Regions from separate parts of the Corynebacterium canis genome, predicted to be linked through region 1. Evidence: predicted binding sites of a transcription regulator. Region 1 holds the regulator's gene; the other holds the start of a gene.

Evidence for each region. Region 1 encodes LexA, which represses DNA repair genes until DNA is damaged. Its sites were predicted from a motif close to CGAACANNTGTTCG; they were not measured.
Region 2: a site for LexA is predicted at 2,015-2,028, ahead of CCANI_RS12610 (HNH endonuclease signature motif containing protein). Genes of this name have one in related genera too.

What each region holds. Positions count from the first base shown of each region.
Region 1 is NZ_CP047080.1:1,863,187-1,866,604, reverse strand. It holds gene sugR (transcriptional regulator SugR) at 1-593, opposite strand, end outside; gene lexA (transcriptional repressor LexA) at 747-1,439, opposite strand; gene nrdR (transcriptional regulator NrdR) at 2,206-2,661, shown strand; gene hrpA (ATP-dependent RNA helicase HrpA) at 2,697-3,418, opposite strand, start outside.
Region 2 is NZ_CP047080.1:2,839,033-2,842,450, forward strand. It holds gene CCANI_RS12605 ((Fe-S)-binding protein) at 1-1,601, shown strand, start outside; gene CCANI_RS12610 (HNH endonuclease signature motif containing protein) at 2,056-3,418, shown strand, end outside.

The sequences.
Region 1 (3,418 bases):
TTGACCGCGGCCTCTTGGGAATCCGCGGTGGACAGGCCGTGATCCAAGGTGAGCGCATTGGTGCCAATAAAGGCGACATCGGCCCGCATCAACGCCAAGGTGCGCAAGGCGGTATCCCCCACTACGGCCTGCGTGATGGCGCGCACGCTGCCCCCCAGCAATTGCACCTCCTCCAGACCGGAGGCGGCCAATTGCATCGCGATGGGCAGGCAATTGGTGACGATGGACCACTGGCGCGCATTCGGGCGGTCCGCGATCAGCTCGGCCAAGGCGGCGAGCGTAGTTCCCGCATCGAGGAACATGCCGCCCTGCGCGTCCGGCAAATAGTCCAGGGCCGCGCGGGCGATGGCCGACTTTGCCGTCGACGCTGACTTGGCGCGGGCGTCGACAGAAAACTCGGTGGTTTGGAAATTCTGGCTGGCAACGGCCCCGCCATGTACGCGGTGGACGGAACCATCGGCATCGAGCACTGCGAGGTCACGGCGGATGGTTTCAGCTGTGACATCGAAGCGCGCGGCCAACTCGGTAACGTTGACCCGCCCTTCCACCGCAGTCAGCGATGCGATCTGGCGTCGGCGTTCCTCGGCATACATGCGAAACCTCAATTCAAAAACACGGCGTGGGTTTTGTGCCCGTTTCTGTGACTAAGTTTTGCATGAAGTGAAGTTCAAGTGGGCATTCGGAGGCGGGTTTCGGTAGAAAATCCACAAATGTGGGGGTGGTTTCACCTCCGAGTGCCTGCTGTTTTAGAATTTTCGGATCAATGACACGACAATTCCAAGGATTTCCGCATCTTCGCCCGGAATGGGGGAGAAGGCGTCGTTATGTGGCAAAAGCCAAATCCCGGTGGCGTCCTTATGGAACTCCTTGACCGTCGCCTCACCCTCAATCATGGCGGCCACGAACTGACCCTGCTCCGCTACCGGCTGCGAGCGCAGCACGACCCAGTCGCCGTCCAAAATGCCGGCGTCCTTCATGGATTCACCAATGACCTGGAGCGCATACAGGTCGCCCTCGCCGACAATGTTCGCCGGCAGCGGGAAATAATCCTCAATATTTTCCTCGGCGAGGATCGGGGCGCCGGCGGCGATGGAGCCGACCACGGGAATAAAATGAGCGTCCGTGCTCTCCGGATCGTAGGGGTTCTCCATATCCTTCGGACGCGGTTTCGGACCGGCCTTCGGCGGCACCGCCCCAGGAAGGTGTCGAACATCCACCGCGCGCGGCTTGTTCGGGTCACGCCGCAAAAAGCCCTTCTTTTCGAGCTCGCGAAGTTGGTAGGCAACGGAAGAAGTGGATTGCAACCCAGCGGCGTCTCCAATCTCGCGAATGCTTGGCGGATAGCCGCGCAGTACTACAGCATCACGAATGACCTCAAGGATACGGCGTTGCCTATCGGACAAGGAGGACATATCAAGCTTTGGTTGCTTGTTGGTCATAAGGATCAACTCCAATTGGGGAAGTAGAAGGTAGGGGAAAATCCCCCGCGGGTAACGAAATGCTGAATGGTGAAACGGCCGACGCGAGGCGCCGACCGAGACGAGCGTTGAGATGAACTCGAACTGCAACCTCTTGCTAACTCAGACTACCTCAAATATTCGCGAGTTTGGTCGCCTGTTCGAAAAATTCAGGAGATTGCTAAACACGCTTATGTTCGTGGGAATATTTCTCGAACAAAGATTCTGATTGGAACAAATCTGCGGATTCGAGAACCGCCGTCACTGCGATGAAATTGAATTGCCCGCTACCGAAAGTAGTGTTGGGTAGTGCGTAATCTTTCTTTTTGCCTGCATGCAGCAAGAATAACCCCTTGGAAGGGGGTAATCAAGGGGAAGAATCTGGCGTTTAGGGGAAGCAAATTTCCGGCCATCTGGCTACAAGTAGAGGCCCTATTCGAACATCATGCTCGCAAAAAAGAACGCTCGTGTACAACTGGCTAAGTGTTTCGCAAGAGCGAAAAGCGGCGGTGCGTAATCTGGTTGTGGGCGGCCTATTTCAAGTCGCAGATATGTTCGGCAGTAGAGGTGCTGCATGGCCCGGAGTTGAAGAATTGTTAGCGTCCAAAGGGCCGTGAGTAGCAGGAGTGCGGGGTAGCCGGCGGGTGGTTTGCATTGGGAACAATTCCATGCGCGGCGAATGCGGAGGGATAGTATGGGATGGTTCCTAGATAAACGTGGTCGACCGAATCCGACGAAGGGGTACGGCATGCATTGTCCGTTTTGCCAACAGCGCGGCTCCCGCGTCATTGATAGCCGCGTCATTGATGGTGGTTCGGCGATTCGCAGGCGGCGTGAATGTGTCGAGTGTAATGGGCGTTTTACCACGGTGGAAAAGGCCGTATTGTTGGTGGTCAAGCGCAATGGCGTGACGGAACCATTCAGCCGCGAAAAGGTCATTATGGGCGTGCGGCGGGCCTGCCAGGGCCGCGATGTTTCGGACGATGCCTTAAAGCGCCTCGCCCAGGAGGTGGAGGAAACTGTGCGCGCCCACGGCAGCTCACAGGTCAACGCCAACGAGATCGGTTTGGCTATCCTCGATCCATTGCGCGAGCTCGACGAGGTCGGTTACCTCCGATTCGCATCTGTGTACAAGTCATTCGAAAGCGCGGATGACTTCGAATCCGAGATCCGATTAATGCGGCGGCGCGCTCGCCAAGAGTAGCGTATAGCGGGTTAGCTGCACCGCCTTCGGAAGCACTATTGCAGCTTGTCCACGGCTTTTTCGATGCGCCGCAGCGATACCGGATGCGCCGTGCCCAACCGTTGCGCAAACAGGCTCACCCGCAGCTCCTCGATCATCCATGTGATGTCCTTGACCGCGCGGGTTTTCTCACGCCCCGTGGGGAGCTTCTTTAACTTTGCTTCTAGGTATTGCGTGGCCTGCGCTATGGAATCTTGTAGGTCCGCGTCACGATCCGGATCGCGTTCCATATCCGCCAGCCGCTGCCGCATCGCGGCGAGGTATCTGGGTAAGTGTTGTAAGCGCCCAGCACCGTGAATGCTCACCGCGCGCGGCGGCAGAAGGAACTCCAATTGACGGCGCATATCGTCAATGGATTCGCCCGTCCACTCGGACAATTCATCCCGCACAGCCAGGTATTCCACCAGCGCAGGGGCCAGCATCACCACGATCTGCCGCACCCGCCGCGGCACTTCGCCCGCCACGGTCTCGCGCAATGCCGCAAACTTTTCCGGATCACGCACAGGCCCGCCGGCGGCGATCATGGCGTCGCGAATAGCGGCCACGCGGGCATCATCAACTAGGCCCGCAACCCCTCCATGGGGGTAGTTTTCTAAGGCTACGCGTTGCCGCAGCGGCAGCCCATTGGCCATGTTTTTCACATTGACGCTGATTTCGCGCATCAGCAAGGTGAGCGTTGCGGTCATCATCGCGGCGTCGGCACTCGCCTTGGTGGGGA
Region 2 (3,418 bases), 980 kb from region 1:
ACAAAGTCTTCGACCCACCCCGCGCGCTTATCGACGCCACGGGGGCCGAACTCCGCGACATGAAACGCGCCAAGAACGAAGGCTTCTGCTGCGGAGCCGGTGGCGCCCGCATGTTCATGGAAGAAAACCTAGGCACCCGCATATCCGACGCCCGCGCCGCCGAAGCCCTAGACACCGGTGCCGAAACCATCGCCACCGCCTGCCCCTTCTGCACATCCATGCTGGTCGGCGGCGTGAAAGCGCAATCCGGTGCCGCGAAGGTGCAAGACGTTGCCCAGCTCCTGCGGGATTCCATACTTATCGACGGCAAACTGCCCGAGCCCCGCACCCCCGAATTCCTAGAAACCCCGAAGCGCAAACCTCGGCCACTCCCCATGCCCGGAATCGGCACTGGTGCGGGTGCCGGGGCAGGCAGTCGCGATACTGCGGGTGAGGCGCCGCGGGTTCCTTCGGTTGGTGTTCCTGCCGCGCCTGGGATTCCTGCTGCTCCCGGCATGGCGGCACCAAACGTTCCGAGTGTTCCGACCCCACCTGGGGTGAGTGTTCCTGCTGCACCGCCGGGGGTTCCGTCCGCTGTTCCGGCTGCTCCTAAAATTCCCGGGCCACCTGGGGTTTCAGTTCCGGCAGCGCCTTCGGTCCCGGCCCCGCCGGGCGTGAGTGTTCCTGCTGCACCGAGCGCTCCGCTAGGGGCTTCAGTCCCAGCTGCGCCATCGGTTCCGGCCCCACCGGGTGTTCCAACTCCACCGGGGGCCTCGGTCCCCGCTGCGCCTTCGGTTCCAGCCGCGCCAAGCGCTCCGCCGAGTGCTTCGGTTCCCACACCGCTGGGTGTTCCGACTCCGCCGGGGGTTTCAGTTCCAGCGGCACCTTCGGTTCCGGCCCCACCTGGGGTGAGTGTTCCTGCCGCGCCAAGTACTCCGCCAAGTGCTTCGGTTCCGGCACCACCGGCTGTTCCGGCGGCTCCTAAAATTCCCGGCCCACCTGGGGTTTCAGTTCCGGCAGCGCCATCGGTTCCGACCCCGCCGGGCGTGAGTGTTCCTGCCGCGCCAAGTACTCCGCCAAGTGCTTCGGTTCCGGCACCACCGGCTGTTCCGGCGGCTCCTAAAATTCCCGGCCCACCTGGGGTTTCAGTTCCGGCAGCGCCATCGGTTCCGACCCCGCCGGGCGTGAGTGTTCCTGCTGCGCCAAGCGCTCCGCCGAGCGCTTCGGTTCCCACACCACCGGCTGTTCCGACTCCGCCTTCGGTTCCGGCAGCGCCTTCGGTCCCGACTGTGCCGGGGGTAAGTGTTCCTGCTGCGCCAAGCGTTCCGCCGCGTGCTTCGATTCCGGCCCCACCGAGTGTTCCTAGTCCGCCGGGGGCTTCGGTTGCTGCTGCACCGTCAGTTCCGGCACCGCCGAAAGCAACAGTGCCGGTGGCTCCGTCCGCTGTTCCGGCGGCTCCTAAAATTCCAGGCCCACCTGGGGTTTCAGTTCCTGCTGCGCCTTCAATCCCGGCCCCGCCGGGAGTAACTGTTCCTGCTGCGCCAAGCGCTCCGCCGAAAGTTCCCGCGCCACCGGATTCTCCAGAAAGCTACGATCCGACACAAAGTAAAAAGGAGGATTAACCTGCCCCAATAAGTTGCGCAAAGCCGTCAACCTGAATCACAGCGTTGCAGTAGCTTCACCGATTTCTGCTGGTGGGGGTGGTTTCATTTACCCCTGCTGGTGTATTCTGGTTTGTGGGCAAGCTCATAGTGTTTTCTGTTGCGGGCTTGAGTGTGTTGTTTGATGGTTTTTGGTGCCTAGTGTGCTGTTTGTGGGTGTGGGGGCGTGTGGCGGGTGCTGGTGGGTGTGGTGGGTGTGTTACACCATGGTCTGGGTGTGGGCAAGTGTTGTGTTGCCCACCACGGGTTCGGGTGTTGTTTTGCCTGGTCAAAAGGGGTTCGGCGGGGGTGGTGTTCCGGTTGTGTTCAAGGTGTTGTGCCTGGTTGCGGCCCTGGTAGCGGGTGTGCGTGCCGGGTAGAATTAGGGCTATACAGTAATACATGTTCGGGAAGGGTTTCGGGAGGTGACGCGGCAATGACGACGCAACAGTCGGCACAGCAGGTGGAGTCGGTGGTGGGGTTTGTGGTGGATGATCCGCAGAATTTCATTGGTGCTGCCGAGTTGGAGGCTAATCGGGTGTTTTTACATAATTGGTTGTTGGCGACCTTTGGGTTGGATGTGCACCGGTTGAATATCCGCGCGTTGGTGAAGGAATTCGCGGTGCATAGTGGCACGTATTCTGAGGCGCGGATGTATAACATTGTGGGTGGGTGTTTCCTGCTGCATGAGCGCCTGCCGGGGTTGAAGGCGCACGCGCTGGAGCATAATTATTTGAATTATGAGCGGTTGCGGACGATTTGGTTCGCCTTGGTGACGGTGTCCTTGGATGCCCCGGGCTATGTGTGGCGTGATCTTGATACCGTGTTGGTGGGGTTGTTTACCCCAACCAGGGCGAATCAACCGCTGCCGAGTACGCGGCGGATCCGGCAGGTGCTGCGCGATACCCTGATCCGGTTACATATTGTGGAGGAAACCCCGCCGGAGGAGGCGTTAACCGAGGAGGCGATGGCGGCCCGGATGACGGCGATGTGTGGGGTGGAATTGTGGGAAAGCCCGCATGCTGGGGTCAGTGTGCTCAATGTGACCTTACCTAGTGATGAAGCCCATGAGATTAAACAACGCCTGGCTGCGGGGGCGAAAAAATTAAACCTGCGGGAAGATGAAATCATCACGAATCGTATTTGCGGTAGTGGGGAGCAGCGGGATGCTGGGTGTACTGTCCACCTGTTTGGCCTTGGTACCCTCACCGAGGCCACGAAGGTGGTCCCAGAGCGGCTGCATGGGGTAGGGCTGCTCACCGGGGAGCAACGCAAGCGGATTAGTGGACGGGATCTTGCCTACACCAATATTGGCGATGTGGCTAAGGTGTTGCGGGCTGCGCATGATCCCACCGAGGAGCAACGCTTGTTGATCATGGGCCGGGATGGCACCTGCCGGTTCCCGGACTGCACCATGGACGCTACCTTTTGTGAGATTGATCATGTGATCAACCATGAGGTCGGTGGGTGGACCACCGCGTCGAATCTGCAGTGTTTGTGTCGGCATCACCATAATTTCAAAACCGACCGGCACGCCACCGCTTCCACCGATGCTTATGGCAATGTCACGTGGCGGTTTGCCACGGGTGCGACGATTACCACGATTCCGCAGGGGGTGCTTGCCGGGCATGTGGTGGGCTGCCCCGCAGGGATTACCACCCGCCATGGCCAGCCGACGAAAACCGAGGAGGAGTATCAGCAGCCGCCGATGCGGGAGGATTTCGGCCGGTGGGGCACCACCTTGATCAACTACCGCAACCGGCAACGCGCCCGCTACCTCGCCCGCCACCGGCTGGTTG